Regions from separate parts of the Plantibacter sp. MMLR14_011 genome, predicted to be linked through region 1. Evidence: predicted binding sites of a transcription regulator. Region 1 holds the regulator's gene; the other holds the start of a gene.
The links. Region 1 encodes LexA, which represses DNA repair genes until DNA is damaged. Its sites were predicted from a motif close to TCGAACANNTGTTCGA; they were not measured.

Region 1 (8,611 bases):
CGGTGATCGGTTTGAGCTGCAACTCGCTCGCGGGTTCGGCGGTGAAGTAGTGCTCGTTCGACATACAGGAACGGTACCGGACCAGGAGGAAGTAGGGTTAACGCGATGCCTAGACCACCGATGGACGCACCCCAGGACCACGCAGACGACACCGATGTCGATGTCGAGGCGGTGGTGGACGACGCCTCGGTCACCGATCCCGACGACGTCGTCGCACGCGTGCTCACGAGCGCCGCGTCCCGATCGAACGGGTACACCCTGTTCGGCAGCGGTGCAGCGGCCCTGCAGACCGGCGATGCCTCAGGAGGCAGTTCCGACGACGGCGAACAGTACGACCGTGAGGACCGGCAGGCCCTCCGTCGCGTCGCCGGGCTCTCGACCGAGCTCGAGGACGTCACCGAGGTCGAGTACCGGCAACTCCGGCTGGAGAACGTCGTCATCATCGGCGTCTACCCGCAGGGTGCGCTGCACGACGCGGAGAACTCCCTGCGCGAACTCGCAGCGCTCGCGGAGACCGCCGGCGCCGTCGTCCTCGACGGGCTCCTGCAGCGCAAACCGCACCCCGACCCGAGCACGTATCTCGGTCGCGGCAAGGCCCAGGAACTGAAGTCCATCGTCCAGGCGCTCGGCGCCGACACGGTCATCGCCGACACGGAACTCGCACCCAGCCAGCGTCGCGCACTCGAGGACGCGGTCGGCGTGAAGGTCATCGACCGCACGGCGGTCATCCTCGACATCTTCAGTCAGCACGCGAAGAGCCGAGAGGGCAAGGCGCAGGTCGAGCTCGCCCAACTCGAGTACCTCCTGCCCCGCCTCCGCGGCTGGGGTGAGTCGATGAGCCGTCAGGCCGGTGGTCAGGTCGGTGGTGCCGGTGCCGGTATGGGGTCGAGGGGCCCCGGTGAGACGAAGATCGAACTGGACCGGCGCCGCATCCACACCCGGATGGCGAAACTGCGCAAGTCGATCACGGCGATGAAGCCGGCGCGCGAGGCCAAGCGGGCGAACCGCCGCCGCAACACGGTGCCGTCGGTCGCGATCGCCGGTTACACGAACGCCGGCAAGTCCAGCCTGCTGAACCGCATCACGAAGGCCGGCGTCCTGGTCGAGAACTCGCTCTTCGCGACGCTCGACGCGACGGTCCGACGCAACGTGACCTCCGACGGACGCGAGTACACCCTGGCCGACACGGTCGGCTTCGTGCGCAACCTGCCGCACCAGCTGGTCGAAGCCTTCCGCTCGACGCTCGAGGAGGTCGCCGACAGCGACGTCATCGTGCACGTCGTCGACGCCGCGCACCCCGACCCTGCCGGCCAGATCGCCACCGTGCGCGACGTCATCGGTGAGGTCGGAGCTCGGCACATCCCCGAGCTGGTCGTGTTCAACAAGGCCGACCTCGTGGACGACGGGCAGCTGCTCGTGCTCCGCGGTCTCGTCCCGGACGCCGTCTTCGTGTCGGCCCGCACCGGTCTCGGGATCGACGAGCTCATGGAGCGCATCGAGACACTGATCCCGTCGCCGAGCAACGAGGTCCACGTCATCGTGCCCTTCGACCGCGGAGACCTGGTCACGCTGCTGCACGAACGCGGCAAGGTGCTGTCGACGGACTACGACGAGCGTGGCACGATCGTGCACGCCCTGGTCGGTGCCGAGCTCGCCGCCGCCCTCGCGCCGTTCGCCGAGGTCGTCCCGGCACCAGCCGTGGCCGGCTGACCCGACTCCTCACGCGCAGCGCGCGCGGACGGCATCCTTGAGCGCCTCCGCCGTATCGGCGTCGAGCGGGAGGGTCATGACGGCCTCCGGGCCGTCGTCGATCCGCACGACGAGTGGGAAGAGAGTTCCCACCTTGTCCTCCGCCAGGGCGTGCGGGTCGCACCGGGTCGGCACGACCCGGAGTTCGATGGACTGCGGACCGCTAGCGGCGTCGACGGTCAGGCTGAGTGGCCAGTCCTGGGGTGGGTCACCGCCGTCGTCCCTCGGCGCCGGTCGCAGCAGGACCGTCGAGCGCAGCGCGACGAGCTCTAAGTGACCCGGAGCGCCGGTCGGCACGGCCGTGATCGTCAGGACGGCGACCGTCGTGGCTCCGGCACCTTCGAGGCGGATCCCGGGAGTGGCGGCCACCTCGGCGATGCGCTGCACCGCCGACACCGTGCACGTCGAGGCACGGATGCGCTGCAGCGCGTTCGTCGGATCGGACAGGCCGGATGCGGTGAGGACGGCGCCGTCGTCGAGTCTGAGCTGGAGATCGACCCGCACGTCCTCGTCGCGTGCGTCGCAGTCGACCGGTGGCAGCTCGACGGCGAGATCCGTGGTCTGTCCAGCGCGGATCGTCGAGGATCGGTCCCGGACGGTCGGCGCGGTGAACGCCGACCCCGCCAGCTCGAGTCCGACGATCGTGATGTCGTCGTCTCCGCCGTTGCCGACCCGGACGATCGCGGCGTCGCTCGCATACTGGTCGCGGTTCTGGCGGAACTCGATCACGAGGTCCTCCGCTGCGGCTGTGCGCGTCGCCCGCGGCAGGGGCGAACCGGCGGTCGTGCACCCGGACACGGCGAGCACCACCGCCACGCAGGACCCGATGACGCGCGAGCCGAGTGCTCGACGCTCGCCGCCCCGGTGCCTGGTGCCCACGGTCATGGCATCAGCGTAGGACCGGAGCGCCGCCGGGGGAATGTGTCGCAGGATGACGCTGTCGGACGGATGTCCGTCGCGCGGATCGTCAGGCGTTGCTATCGTCGTGCGCATCGTAACCGCCCTCACCGGCGGAATCGGAGCGACAGCCGAGCCCGGCACCCGCCCACGACACACCAGCGGAACCGCTGCGTGCTGCGTGGTCGCCGGCTCTCGATCCGCTGCCACCGAGACGAGACCCCATGACCATGACGGAGCCCGCCTGTCCCGGGCATACCCCCTTCTCCTTCGAGCTGTACCCGCCCAAGACACTCGACGGCGGCGTCGCGCTCGCACGGACGGTCGAGCACCTGGCCGCCGCCGGCCCGGAGTTCATCTCGGTCACCTTCGGCGCCGGCGGTTCCTCGCGAACGGCGAGCCTGGACGTGCTGCGGAGCATCCGGACGTCGACCTCGGTGGACCCGATGGCCCACCTCACCTGCGTCGGGTCGACGCACGCCCAGGCCAGCCGACTCATCAAGGACTTCCTCGACGCCGGGGTGCACAGTTTCCTCGCGCTCCGCGGCGACCCGCCTGCCGGAGCCGTCGAGGGCGACGCCTTCCTCGGTGATCTGGGGAGTGCCGCGGAACTCGTGCAGCTCATCGGCCGGGTCAGTGCCGAGCACGAGCCCTACGCCGAGGGGTCGCTGGTCGGCCTCCCGGGCGCGGTGCAGCTCGGGCGACGCCATCGGCCGCGGATCGCGGTCGCCGCGTTCCCCAACGGACACCCGCGGTCGCGGTCGACGACGCAGGACCTCGACACCCTGTTGGCCAAGCAGGCGGCTGGGGCGACGCTCGCCATCACCCAGCTCTTCTTCCACGCCGACGATTACCTCGCCTTCGTCGAACGCGCGAGACGTCACGGCGTCACCATGCCCATCCTGCCGGGCGTGATGCCCATCACGAGTCCGGCGCGGTTGCGTCGGGTGCTCGAGCTCAGCGGCGAGGCGCTCCCGAGCGACCTGGCGATCGCGCTCGAGGTCGAGCCGGACGAAGCGGGACGGATCGACATCGGCATCGACTATTCCGCGAGGCTCATCCGCGACGTCGTCGCGGGCGGCGCGCCGGGCGTACACCTCTACGCCTTCAACCAGCATCGGACGGTGCTCGACGTGTTGCACCGTGCCGGCATCCCCGTGCCGGGCGACCGACCGGTCCGTCATCCCATCCCCGATCCACTCACCAGCAAGGACGCACGATGAACCCCACCTCCGCATTCCCCGCCGGCACCATCCTCGGCTACCCGCGCATCGGGCCGAACCGGGAGTTGAAGCGCGCCGTCGAGTCCTTCTGGGCCGGCCGGATCGACGCCGAGGCGCTCGAGCGGACGGCTGCCGAGCTGCGCGCCGCCACGCGTGCCCGCCTCGCGGGGCTCGGCCTCGACCCGACGAACGCCGCGATCCCCGAGAGCTTCTCGTTCTACGACCAGGTCCTGGACGCCGCGCTCGCCGTCGGTGCCGTCCCGGAGCGCTTCTCGTCGCTCGTCGGGGCCGACGGTCGGGTCGACCTCGCCGGGGCGTTCACGATCGCTCGTGGCGCCGGCGACCTCGCGCCGCTCGAGATGACGAAGTGGTTCGACTCGAACTACCACTACCTCGTCCCGGAGATCGGCGAGTCGACGCCGTTCGCGCTCTCCGACGACCGCGTGGTCGAGCAGTTCCGCGAGGGCCTCGCCGAGGGGTACGTGACGCGGCCGGTCATCGTGGGCCCCGTGACGTTCCTGCTGCTGTCCAAGGCGGCCGAGGGGGCCTCAGCGGGATTCGCCCCGATCGATCGACTGGAGGCATTGCTGCCCGTCTACGCGGAACTCCTCCAGCGCCTCGCCGCTGCCGGCGCGCCCTGGGTGCAGCTCGACGAACCCGCACTGGTGTCGGAGACGTTCGACGTGCCGAGGTCGACGGTCCTCGCGGCGCTCGAACGATCGACGAGCGTCCTGTCCGCCGTGTCGGACCGCCCGGCGATCTTCGTCGCGGCTCCCTACGGTGCCTTGGGCGACGCCCTCCCGGTGCTCGCCGACTCGGGGGTCGAGGCCGTCGGTGTCGACCTCGTCCGAGGAGGCCTGCCGGACTCGTCACCCGGACTCGCCACGAAGACCGTCGTCGCGGGAGTGATCGACGGCCACAACGTGTGGCGCGGCGACCTGGCAGCCGCGGCCGATCTCCTGGAGCGCGCGGCGGAGCGCTTCCCGCAGCTCGCGGTGTCCACCTCGACCTCCCTCCTGCACGTCCCGCACGACGTGTCGGTGGAGACGAAGCTCGCCCCTCGTCTCCGGAGCTGGCTCGCCTTCGCCGACCAGAAGGTGGATCAGATCGCGGTCCTCGCACGCGGTCTCACCCAAGGGCGCGCAGCGATCGCGACCGAGCTCACCGCAGCGTCGGCCGCGCTCGACGATCGGCTGGCCGCGCCCGGGGTCGTCGATGCCACCATCCGCGCACGGACGGCGGCGCTCGCGCCAGCGGACTTCACACGGGACGACTACCAGGAGCGCGCAACGGCGCAGGAGCAGGCGCTCGGCCTGCCGTTCCTCCCGACGACGACGATCGGCTCCTTCCCGCAGACCGGGGACATCCGTCGCGCCCGCGCACAGCGGGTCGCAGGGACACTCGACGAGGAGGCCTACGTCGCGACGATGCGCGCGGAGATCGGGCGCGTCGTGGCGCTGCAGGAGGATCTGGGGATCGACGTCGTCGTCCACGGCGAGCCCGAGCGCAACGACATGGTCCAGTACTTCGCCGAACACCTCGACGGCTTCGCCGTGACGGAGCACGGCTGGGTGCAGTCCTACGGTTCACGGTGCACCCGTCCGTCGATCCTGTGGGGGGACGTCTCGCGACCGGCGCCGATCACGGTCGAGTGGTCGGCCTACACGCAGTCGTTGACCACCAAGCCGGTGAAGGGCATGCTCACGGGCCCGGTGACGATCCTCGCGTGGTCGTTCGTGCGTGACGACCAACCGCTCGCCGAGACGGCGAACCAGGTCGCCCTCGCCCTGCGTGACGAGATCGCCGACCTGGAGCGGGCCGGCATCCGCATCATCCAGGTCGACGAACCCGCACTCCGCGAGCTACTCCCGCTCCGGCGGGCCGACCAGGGAGGTTACCTCGACTGGTCGGTGGGCTCCTTCCGGCTGGCGACCGCGGGCGTGCGCGCCGAGACCCAGATCCACACCCACCTCTGTTACTCGGAGTTCGGGGTGGTGATCGACGCGATCCGACGACTGGACGCCGACGTGACGAGCATCGAGGCGGCTCGGTCGCGGATGGAGGTCGTGTCCGACATCCGGGCGAGTGGTTTCGACCACGGCATCGGCCCGGGCGTCTACGACATCCACTCGCCTCGGGTGCCGAGCGTCGCGGAGGTGACCGCGTTGCTCGAGATCGCGCTGGAGGGGATCCCGCAGCGCCAGGTCTGGGTGAACCCGGACTGCGGGCTCAAGACGCGAGGCTACGAGGAGACGGTCGCCTCCCTCACCAACATCGTCGAGGCCACGCGCGTCGTCCGCGCACGAGTCGGTGCGACCGGCTGACGTCGTCGGTCCGGCACGGATGTGGGCCGGGACGATCCACGGATCGGTCCGGCCCACATCGGTGTGGAGGAGTGGTCCGGTCGGTCAGACCGTCCGGAGCACGGCGACGACCTTGCCGAGGACCTCGGCGTGGTCGCCGAGGATCGGCTCGAAGGCCGAGTTCCGAGGGAGCAGCCAGGTGTGGCCGTCGCGCTGGCGGAACACCTTCACGGTCGCCTCCTCGTCGAGCATGGCCGCGACGATCTCGCCGTTCTCAGCGGTCTTCTGCTCGCGGATGACGACCCAGTCACCGTCACAGATCGCGGCGTCGACCATCGAGTCGCCGACGACCTTCAGCATGAACAGACTGCCCTTGCCGACCAGCTGGCGGGGCAGGGGGAAGATCTCCTCGACCTGCTGCTCGGCCGTGATCGGGATGCCGGCGGCGATGCGACCGACGAGCGGGACCATGGCGGCGTCACCGACCGGGGGAGCGGAGTCGGGATCGCTGCCCTCGACGGCGCTCGGCAGGTCGATGAGCACCTCGATGGCGCGGGGACGGTTGGGATCGCGCCGGAGGTATCCGCTGAGTTCGAGCTGTCCGAGTTGGTGCGTGACACTCGACAGGGAGGCGAGCCCGACGGCGTCGCCGATCTCGCGCATGCTCGGCGGATAGCCGCGCTGCGAGACCGAGCGCTGGATGACGTCGAGGATCGCCAGCTGCTTGTCGCTCAGGCTCTTCCGTCGCCGGGTGCCGCCGATCTGGCGCTCCCGGGCTCCGTCGCCCGCCGTGTTCGCTGCCATCTTCGCTCCTGCCCTGATCGGCTGTCGGTGACCGATGTCGGTGGGTGGTGGTGTACTGCTTCCAACACTCGAAACTGTATCCGCACCGGCTCGTCCAGACAAACATCTGTTCGAGCGTGTCGCCGATCCCGCGCGTCTCAGGTACGAAGACAGGGTTGAGTATTCGAACAATCGAAGATATATTCGGAACACAGGTTCGTATCCGGCACTCCTGGCCGAGTGTCGGATACGAGTCCTCATCACACGATGAGCACACTCTTGGAGGGTTGACATGAGCGCAGCACTGATCGGGTCCCACCGGGCGCTTCCCGCGCGGACGGCGCAGGCACCGACGTCGGACGCACCGTCCACACGCCGACTCCGCCTGACGAAGCGCGGTCGCGTCGTCTTCACCACGCTCGCCGCCATCCCGCTGGTCATCGGCGTCGCGGTCGTCGGACTCTCCGCAGGCGGTGCCGCGGCCAACACGGCGGCGGCGGGAGCCACGTTCACGTACATCACGGTCGACCCGGGCGAGTCGCTCTGGCAGCTGGCCGAGTCCATCGCGCCCGACGCCGACCCGCGCGACGTCATCGCCGAGATCATGAACCTCAACCAGCTCAGCACCGCCGGTGTCGAGCCGGGGCAGCGCCTGGCGATCCCGCAGCGGTACGCGGCCGAGTAGGCCGCAATCGGCGGGTCCCTCCGCGCTGGTTCTCAGCTATCGTCGATGGCGCGGTGCAACGACGCCCGCAGCATCGTCGGAGGCAAGCATGAGTACAGACGATCGGAGCCGCTCGCTGCTCCGGAAGAAGCCGATCGCGGAGATCGAGGATGAGACCTCCCGCTCGAAGCTGTTCAAGAGTCTCGGGCTCTGGCAACTCACGGCCATCGGGGTCGGTGGCATCATCGGGGTGGGGATCTTCTCCCTCGCCGGACTCGTCGCTCACGGGAGCGAGACCTCGCCCGCTGTCGGGCCGGCGGTCCTCTTCTCCTTCCTGATCGCCGGTCTCGCCTCCGCGGCCGCGGCGTTGTCGTACGCGGAGTTCGCCGGCATGATCCCGAGAGCGGGGTCGGCCTACACCTACGGGTATGTGGCGCTCGGCGAGATCATCGGCTGGTTCATCGGCTGGGACCTGTTGCTCGAGTACATCGCGATCGTCGCGGTGGTCGCGATCGGGATCTCCGGCTACTTCGACGCCTTCCTGTCCGGCATCGGGATCCACATGCCGGACTGGATGACCTCGACCGCCGACGAGGGGAAGGGCGGCCTCGTCAATCTCCCCGCCATCTTCGTCTGTCTCCTCGTGACCTTCATCCTGAGCCGCGGGACGAAGGCCTTCGGTCGATTCGAGCTCGTCGCGGTCGGGATCAAGGTCCTGCTCATCCTGTTCATCATCGGCCTCGGTGTCTTCTACATCGACGGACAGAACTACGATCCGTTCCTCCCGAGCGGTTTCGGGCCGGTGTTCGCCGGTGCCGCGACGGTCTTCTTCGCGGTCTTCGGATACGACGCGATGAGCACGGCCGCCGAGGAGGCGAAGGACGGCAAGAAGCACATGCCGAAGGCGATCATCCTCTCCCTCATCATCGCGATGCTCCTGTACGTCGCGGCCACCCTCGTCCTGACCGGTATGCAGAACTACACCGACATCG
Region 2 (8,611 bases), on a different contig from region 1:
CCACGCGGTCACGACATGCTCCTTCGACGCCGCATAGACATCGGTGATGCCATGCACGTGTGCGAAATGGCCGTGCAGCGAGTGGGGAGCCAGCCGACGCTCCAGGGTGACCTCTGGGGTCGCCGAGATGAGGACCTGCTCGACGCCGAGCGAGTCGATCGCCGCAAGGGTGGCGCGGGCCTGCGGTTGGAGTGACGCCGCTCCCACGCCGGCCGCGAACAGCGCGAGGTACTCGTCGGCCGCCTCCAGGAAGTCGGCTGCATCGACACCGAGCCGGGCGTAGAAAGCCCGGATGGGGAAGCCGAACACGGCCCGATACGCCTCCTGGTCGGATATCTCGGCAAGACCCCGCTGCCGGAGGACGGTGTTCATCGCGGCAAGCGCCACCTCGACATCGTCGAGGAGCGTGCCGTTCCAGTCCCAGCACACCGCGTCGATGGTCGTCGATCCGTTCTCGCGCACGAGGTCGAGTCTCACACGGTCGGCTGACATCGGCCGGGTCCGACGAGGCCGATGGCTCCTGCTCAGATGATCCCGACGCCGACCGCCAGTCCCTCCAGGACGTCCGCGAGCGCCACCGCACCGGCCTCCGCGTCGGCGTCTTCGGCGTACTCCTCCGGCGAATGGGAGACACCGGTCGGGTTCCGGACGAAGAGCATCGCGGACGGTGCGTGGGACGCGAGCACTCCGGCGTCGTGCCCCGCACCGGTGCCGAGCACGGGCGCCTCCGGCAGCATCCGTTCGAGGCGCCCGCGGAGGAACGGGTCGAAGTCGGTGGTGGCGCTGAACGACTCCTCGGTGATCGCGGCCTCGCATCCCTCCTCCGCTGCGACGAGCGACAAGCGTTCGGTGATCGCCGCCACGATCGCGGCGGTCACGACGTCGTCGGGATGACGGACGTCGATCCAGAAGTCCACGCTCGATGCGATCACGTTCGTGCCTCCCGGCAACGGGAGCACCCGGCCGACGGTCGCCCGAGCGTCCGGCGTGGCCCGTCCGATCGTGCGGATCTCGGTGATCATCCGCGCAGCTGCGACGAGCGGGTCCCGTCGATCCTGCATGAGCGTCGTCCCCGCATGGTTCCCTTCACCGCGGATCGACGCCCGCCACCGTCCATGGCCCAGGACGTTCGAGCCGATCGCGACCGGGCGATCGAGGTCGACCAGCGCCCTCCCCTGCTCGACGTGGAGCTCGACGAACGCGTCGATCGCTCCGAGCCCGCCCGGATCCGGGCCGACACCCCGTGGGTCGACACCATTGCGTGCGAGGACTTCGGCGAACGTGTCGCCCTCCACGTCGCGCAGGGCCAGCGCCCGCTCCGGACTGATCGCACCGGTGAGGAGCCGCGAGCCGAGGCAAGCGACGCCGAAGCGCGAGCCTTCCTCCTCCGGGAAGACCGCGACGACGATCGGCTTGGCCGGCTCGAAGCCACGCGAGCGCAGGTGATCGATCGCGACCAACGCCGATGCGACCCCGAGTGGTCCGTCGTAGGCGCCACCGCCGGGGACCGAGTCGAGATGGCTCCCGGTGACCACCGCACCCGCCGTCGAACGTGACGGCACATGCCACCAGGCGCGGATGACCCCGTTCCCGTCGACGTCCACGTCGAGGCCACGGCGCTCGGCCTGACCGACGAACCACTCCCGCAGCTCGAGTTCGGCCGTGGAGTAGACGGGCCGCGAGTAGCCTCCCCGACGCGCATCCCGACCGATCCCCGCGATCTCGTCCAGGAGGGAGACCACGGTGTCGCGGGTCACCGGACCGCTGCCAGGCTCGGCCGGAACATCGCCGGCACGGCGTCTCGACCCTCGACCAGCGCGAGGGCGTACTCGCCGACGAGCGGGGCGAACTTGGCACCGTGGCCGGAGCAGGGCGCCAGGACCGTGATCCCGTCGACCCGGTCGATGACGAAGTCCTCCGTCGGGGTGTTCGTGAACAGGCAGGTCGTCTCCGCATACGGTTCCGGGACGAGGCTCGGGAGGAAGTCTCGGACGTAGGCGACGACCCGTCGGCGGTTCGCGTCGTCGACGACGCCGTCATGATCGGCGGCCGAGGGGATGCGCCTGCCGCCGTTGTACTCGGCGACCTTCTGTCCACGCCACTCGGCGTCGCGCCCGCCGGGGAGCCCGTAGACCTGCATCCGCTCGGACTTGTGGATGAAGGTGGGCCACACCGATCCGGATCGTGCCGGGCCTTCCGCGTCGACGCCGATCCGCTCCCGATACGGGAAGTGGTACGCCTGCTCCTGACGGACCTCGAGGGCCGGGAACGCGTCGAGGAACCCTCCCGGCAGCGCGAGGTCGCCGAGCAGGTCCGGAAGCCAACCCCCGGCTGCGACCACCACCTGCTCCGCATCGAACGCCCTCCCCCCATACCCGAGTACCCGGTACCCGGTGGCAGTCCGCTCGACCCGCTCGACCGGCAAGTCGTTCAGGACCGTGGCCCCGGCGCGGACGGCGGATTCGAGCATCGCCATCACCGCCTGCTCCGCGTCGATCACGCCGGCTCCCGGATGCCACAGGGTGGGCGTGTCGAAGCCGATGTCCCAACGGGCACTGGCCTCGTCTCGGGAGAGCAGCTCGTGATCGATGCCGTGCTCGGCCAGCACCGACGCGAGGTGCTCCGGGCGACGGGTCGTCCCGAAGTCGAGCGCACCCGTCCGCGTGATCAGTGGACGCCCGTGCTCCAGGCCGAGCTCGTCCCACCCTGATGCCGCCGCGAGGACGAGTCGGGTGTAGGACGCCTCCGGGTAGGCGTAGCGGAAGATCCGGGCCGATCCGTGGGACGATCCCCACTCGTTGGCCGGACGACTCCGCTCGAGGACGGTGACGTCGTGCCCGGCCTGGGCGAGGCGCCAGGCCGCCGCGGCACCGGCGAGCCCGGCTCCGACGACGATGACGCTGGTCATGCGCGTGCTTCCAGGTCTTCGTCCTCGTAGGCGCGCTCGGCGTGGGCGTGCTCGTCGATCCCGGCGACCTCGTGCTCCTCGGGGATCCGCAGACCGATGGTGATCTGGATCAGCTTCGCGATCACCCAGGTGACGATGAACGAGTAGGCGAGGACCGCGACGGTCGCGATCGTCTGCACGCCGAGCAGTTCGAACCCGCCGCCGTAGAGCAGACCGGAGCGTCCGTTCGGAGCCGCATCCGTCGCGAACACCCCGATGAGGAGCGTCCCGATGATGCCCCCGACGAGGTGGACCCCGACGACGTCGAGGGAGTCGTCGAACCCGAGCCGGAACTTCCACTCGATGGCGAGGCAGCAGACGACGCCTGCGATGGCCCCGATGATGATCGCACCGATGGGCGAGACGGCGCCGCAGGCGGGGGTGATCGCCACGAGGGCGGCGATGATGCCCGATGCGCTGCCGAGGCTCGTGACCGTTCCGTGGCGGAGTCGGTCGACGACGGACCAGCCGATGAGGCCGGCACAGGCCGCGACGGTGGTGTTGAGGAACACGACGCTCGCCGCATTGCCGGCTGCCAGCGCTGAACCGGCGTTGAAGCCGTACCAACCGATCCAGAGCAGTCCGGCGCCGACGAGGACGAGCGGGCGGTTGTGCGGACGGAGCTTGCCGCCCCAGTCCTTGCTCTTACCGAGTACCAAGGCCAGTGCGAGCGCCGCGACTCCGGCGTTCATGTGCACGGCCGTCCCACCGGCGAAGTCGACGGCACCGAGGGTGTTCGCGATCCATCCACCGGTCGCCGTGTCGTTCGAGAAAGCGAACACCCAGTGCGCGACCGGGAAGTACACGAGCGTCGCCCAGAGCCCGGCGAACGACAACCACGCGCCGTACTTCATGCGGCCGGCGGCGGCACCCGCGACGAGTGCCGTCGTCACCCCCGCGAACAGCAGTTGGAACGCCGCGAAGAGTGCGAGCGGGATGCCGGCATCGGGGTCGTCGGCGAGTGCCTGGTCGAGCCCCGCGAACTCGAACGGGTTCCCGATGAGTCCGAGCCCGCCGACGGAGTCACCGAAGACGAGCGAGTACCCGAAGGCCACCCAGAGCAACGCGACGAGGCTGGCCCCGCCGAAGCACATGATCATCATGTTGAGGATGCGGCGGGACGAGACCATCCCGCCGTAGAACAGAGCCAGGGCCGGGATCATGAGGGCGACGAGCGCCGAGCTCGTCAGGATCCAGGCGACGTTTCCAGCGTCCACAAATCACTCCATCGTTCGAGGTGCACAGCGGCCGGGCGGCCACAGCGTCGGGTTCGGGTGGAACAGGTGTCGGTGCCGGTCGGCGGTCAGGCCAGGTCCGGGGCTTCCCAGAGGTTGAGCTTCGTGCCGATCCCCTGCTCGACGGCGTTCTCGTAGATCGTCTTCGCCCACGCGACGTCCTCGACGCCCATCCCACCGACGCTGAAGAGCACCGGCTGCTCGGGGAACTCGCGCCCGACGGCGTTGCCGTCGAAGACGTCTCCGATGTTGACCACGCGGGACTCGTCCAGCTCACCGGTCCCGATGAGGTCCTGCCAGTAGAGGCCGATCATGCCGAACGCGGTCTCGTGCGACGGCGCAGGGTACTCCTCGGCCCATGCCTCGTAGATCTTCTTCGCGTCCGCGATGAGGCGCGCCTTGCCGGAGAGGGTGTACTCCTTGTCCATGCGCAGGTTCGCGGGCAAGCTCAGGAAGGCGCCCGGCTTGATCCAGTCGCCGTCGATGAACGGGTAGTTCTCCGAGCCGACCAGGCCGGTGACGGCTTCGGAGACGATGTCCGAGTCACGCACGGCGGCCTCGACCGTCTCGGCGATCTCGATCGTCGTGAACTGCGGGTAGTGCGCGCGGACGTAGTCGGCGAACGCCTCGGACGTCGACCGTCGGCGCCCGTGGATGCGGATGGTGTCGAGCGAGGGACGGGCGGTGGTCATGGCGTGCAGAGCGCTCTTGTTCATGGCGCCGGGCCCGATGATGCCGAGCGACTTCGCGTCCACCGGTGCCAGGAGCTTCGCGGCGGCTCCAGGCACGGCAGCGGTGCGGTAGGCGCTCTCGAGGTTGCCGGACATGATCGCGTAGGGCGCGCCGGTGTTCTTGTCGTTGAGCACGATGAGGTGGATGGAGCGCGGGAGGCCTCGCTCGCGATTGTCGACGTTCGACCCGTACCATTTGACGCCGGCGGTGTCGAAGCGTCCGCCGAGGTAGGCGGGCATCGCCATGAACCGGCGGTCGGCGGCGTCGAGCGGCATGCCGGGGAACGGTGAGGTGGCGGGGAACCCGATCGGTGCTCCGTGCGAGTTGGCGGTCGGGCCGGCCATCCGGTAGTCACCCTTCGCGACGAGCACCAACACCTCCTCCATGACCTCCATGCAGTGGGCCATGTCCTTCATGCCGGCGGCGATGACCTCCGGTTCGCTCAGGTAGAGCATGTCGATCCGGGTGTTCGGGGAAGCGTCTGCGGTCACGGGTGGTCCTCCAGGTCGGGGTGTGTGGTCCTCAGCGAACACGGTCGCGATCGTCCTGGTCAAATACCGATTCGACCCTCGATTGAGAGCGTTTCGCTCGCAATCTGGACGAAACAGCGCGGTAATACGAGGGTCGTATCGTCGATGGGATGGAGCTCCGCCAGCTGCGCTACTTCCTCGCCGTCGCCGAGGAGCTCCATTTCGGTCGTGCCGCCCGACGGCTGCACATGTCGCAGCCACCGCTGAGCGTCCAGGTCGCACGACTGGAGCAGGAGGTCGGCACCGCGCTGTTCGACCGTTCGACGAGGCGGGTGGCGCTGACCCCCGCCGGACGACATCTCCAGGCGCGGGCACGACACATCGTCGAGGAGCTCGATACGGTCCGGGGTGAGATGCGCGACTTCGTCGACGGTCTCGCCGGGGAGCTCACCGCGGGGTTCGTGAGTTCGGCCAACTACACGGTCCTCCCAGGTGTCGTGCAGCTGTTCCGGGCGAGCCGCCCCGGGGTGACGCTGCGTCTGGTGCCATTGACCTCAGGAGAGCAGTTCGACCGGCTCCGCGACGGCACGCTCGACGTCGGGATCGTCCGTGACGAGGTCCCGCAGGCGCCGTCCGACAGCTCCCCCGCGCTCACGACCGAGGTCGTCTTCGAGGAGCGTCTCGTGGCATGCCTCCCGGTCGGTCACCCGTTGGCAGGGCGACCGGAGGTCACCGCGGAGGAGCTCTTGGAGGTCCCGATGATCTCCTATCCGCGGGCGCTCATGCCGGGATTCGTGGACCGCGTCGCAGAGGTCCTCGGCACGTCGAGTCGGACCCAGGTGGTCGAGGAGGTCGTCCATCAGGAGACCGCCCTCGGGTTCGTCGCGGCCGGCGTGGGTACGACGATCCTGCCCGAGTCGGTACGGCAGCTGGTGCCGCCGTCGATCGTCGTCGTGCCGCTCGCCGGGTCGCCGACGACACGCCTGCTGGCCGCTCGCCAGGAACGGACGGACGACAGCCCGGTCCACGACGCGTTCATCGCATGTCTCCGCGACGCGGCCGCACAGCTCGGGTGAGGGCCCACTCGAACACCGCGCGTCCGCTTCCCGTCTCGACGGCGTAGCCCCGGTGTTCCTGTCCGACCTGGACAAACGAGTCGACCCTGTCCAAGCTGGAACCGATGACCGACACCCGCGACGACTTCACCATCCGACGAGCCACTCCGGACGACGTCCCCCTCCTGCAAGCGTGGAGCTGCGAAGAACCCGTCGCCTGGATCGACCCGGAACGGCTGACCGCCGAACTCGCGAGTCGGAACGATCGACCGGAGTGGTCGTGGATCGCCGAGCAGGACGGTCGCCCGATGGCACGAGCACTCTGGTGGGGCCAGGCGGATGCGAACCGGCCCGCCACGCTCGACTGCCTCACCACCTCGGTCGAAGTCGCGGAGCCCGAACGTGTCGGCGCTGCGCTCATCCGCGCCGGACTGGACGCCTTCGGCGCGGGACCGGCACTGGAGTTCAACGTCGACGTCTCCCCTGCCTGGGCGGATGACGCTGCGAGCGTGGAGGCGGTGCGGTGGCGCCACGAGGCTGCACGCGCCGGTGGGTTCTCGCGCACGACCGAGCGGGTCAGTTTCGCGAGGTCCACCTCCGATCCGGTGCCGGCACGATCGCAGCGCCTTCGTTTCGACGCCGCCCCGGACGACGCGTTCCACGAGCTGTTCGCCCTGGTCGCGACCGGCACCCTCGATGCGCACACGCAGGACATGGTCGCGCGCGAAGGACTCGAGGCGCTCGCGGACGACGATCTAGCGTTCTACCGATCGCTCCCCGGCGAACGGGATGCCTGGCGGGTCGCAGAGCTGCTCAACGGGACGATCGTGGGATTCATCATCCCGACGAGGACGGCGTACGACGCGAGCATCAGTTACCTGGGCGTGCTCCCCGAGCATCGCAGACACGGTTACGTGCACGACCTCTTGGCGGAGATGGTCCACGTGCACCACGGGTCGGGACAGGACCGGATCGTCGGCACCACGGATGCCGCGAACACGCCGATGCGTGGCGCGTTCGAACGAGCCGGTTTCTCGGTCACGCGCGTTCGGATCGTGCACGAGCAGTAGGTTCGCCCCGGGCTCGGTTCCGACCGTCTCAGTTGAGCACCGCGACACGGTCGACCGCCGCGCTCGTCAGACCCGCGACGACTGCAGCACGCGGACGACCCCGGAGCAGACCGCGAGCCAGATGATCAGCTGCAAGACCGCAGCGACGAGGAGCGGCAGCACGAACGATCCGCCTTCGGCGGAGGACAGCCAGACCATCACGACGACGGTTGCGGCGATCCCTGCGCCCGAGACCGCCAGGAAGAGGGCGCGCAACGCCACTGCCTCCCGACGGTCGACGGTGTCCTCCGCTCCGGTCGGCGCTTCCTGCGGGTCGGTGGTCAGCGGTGTCACGTCGGTCCACACGGAGATGGCGCGGATGATGCGGTTCTCGGAGACCTGCAGCCGGAGCAGGATGACGACGCTCGTCAACGCGACCGCGAACCCGATGAGGACCACGAAGCCGAAGAGCGCCCCGCTCTCCCCCACCCAGAACGGACCGAGGGCGGTCACGGTCGCGACGGAGAGGGTGGCGGCCACGACGAGTGCCACGGACGAGACGAGCCCGAGCGCCAGGCGGGCCGGGCGACGGTACTCCAGGAGCAGGACCTCCAGAGCGACGTCGCCGACCTCAGGCTGTCGCTGTCCAAGCTCGGTGGCACTGATCCACGCTCTCGCCTCAGGTCGGAGCAGGAAGGCGTTCCAGGCTGCCGCCGTGGATGACGCGGCCGAGGGCTTCGAGAGCGCTCGCCTCCGTTCAGGCTGCGGGGGTTGCTCGAGGGGCATGCGACGACCTTACGCTGACGGCGGGGCCGGCGAGATGGGCCCGACCTGATGCGGTGCGTGTCATCTCACTGCGCATCGATGAAGGTGCGGAGCGCCTCGACCCACTGCTCATGCGCGTCAAGGTGCGCATCATGCGATGCACCGCTGAGATCGACGCGACGTGCGCGCCTGCCCCGGCCTGCGAACGCCGCCTTCTTCTCCTCGGTGAACATTCCTCCGTCTGCATAGACCACGAGGGTTGGCACGTCGATGCTCTCCCACTCGCGCCAGCGTGGCTCCCCGACCGCCTCGATCGTCGTCTGCATGACGTCCGCGTCGAACCGAGGGACAACCCGTC

Region 2: a site for LexA is predicted at 5,465-5,480, ahead of BIU99_RS04765 (tyramine oxidase subunit B). Genes of this name have one in related genera too.

Annotation. Positions count from the first base shown of each region.
Region 1 covers NZ_MJGW01000072.1:33,554-42,164, reverse strand. Annotated here, with positions in the region: gene BIU99_RS16875 (class I SAM-dependent methyltransferase) at 1-64, opposite strand, end outside; gene hflX (GTPase HflX) at 106-1,710, shown strand; gene BIU99_RS16865 (hypothetical protein) at 1,720-2,634, opposite strand; gene BIU99_RS16860 (methylenetetrahydrofolate reductase) at 2,871-3,869, shown strand; gene metE (5-methyltetrahydropteroyltriglutamate--homocysteine S-methyltransferase) at 3,866-6,193, shown strand; gene lexA (transcriptional repressor LexA) at 6,278-6,976, opposite strand; gene BIU99_RS16845 (LysM peptidoglycan-binding domain-containing protein) at 7,248-7,640, shown strand; gene BIU99_RS16840 (amino acid permease) at 7,729-8,611, shown strand, end outside.
Region 2 covers NZ_MJGW01000008.1:58,825-67,435, reverse strand. Annotated here, with positions in the region: gene BIU99_RS04785 (HAD family hydrolase) at 1-492, opposite strand, end outside; gene BIU99_RS04780 (allantoate amidohydrolase) at 525-1,757, opposite strand; gene BIU99_RS04775 (FAD-dependent oxidoreductase) at 1,754-2,908, opposite strand; gene BIU99_RS04770 (ammonium transporter) at 2,905-4,164, opposite strand; gene BIU99_RS04765 (tyramine oxidase subunit B) at 4,251-5,405, opposite strand; gene BIU99_RS04760 (LysR family transcriptional regulator) at 5,555-6,460, shown strand; gene BIU99_RS04755 (GNAT family N-acetyltransferase) at 6,565-7,509, shown strand; gene BIU99_RS04750 (hypothetical protein) at 7,576-8,274, opposite strand; gene BIU99_RS20240 (alpha/beta fold hydrolase) at 8,340-8,579, opposite strand.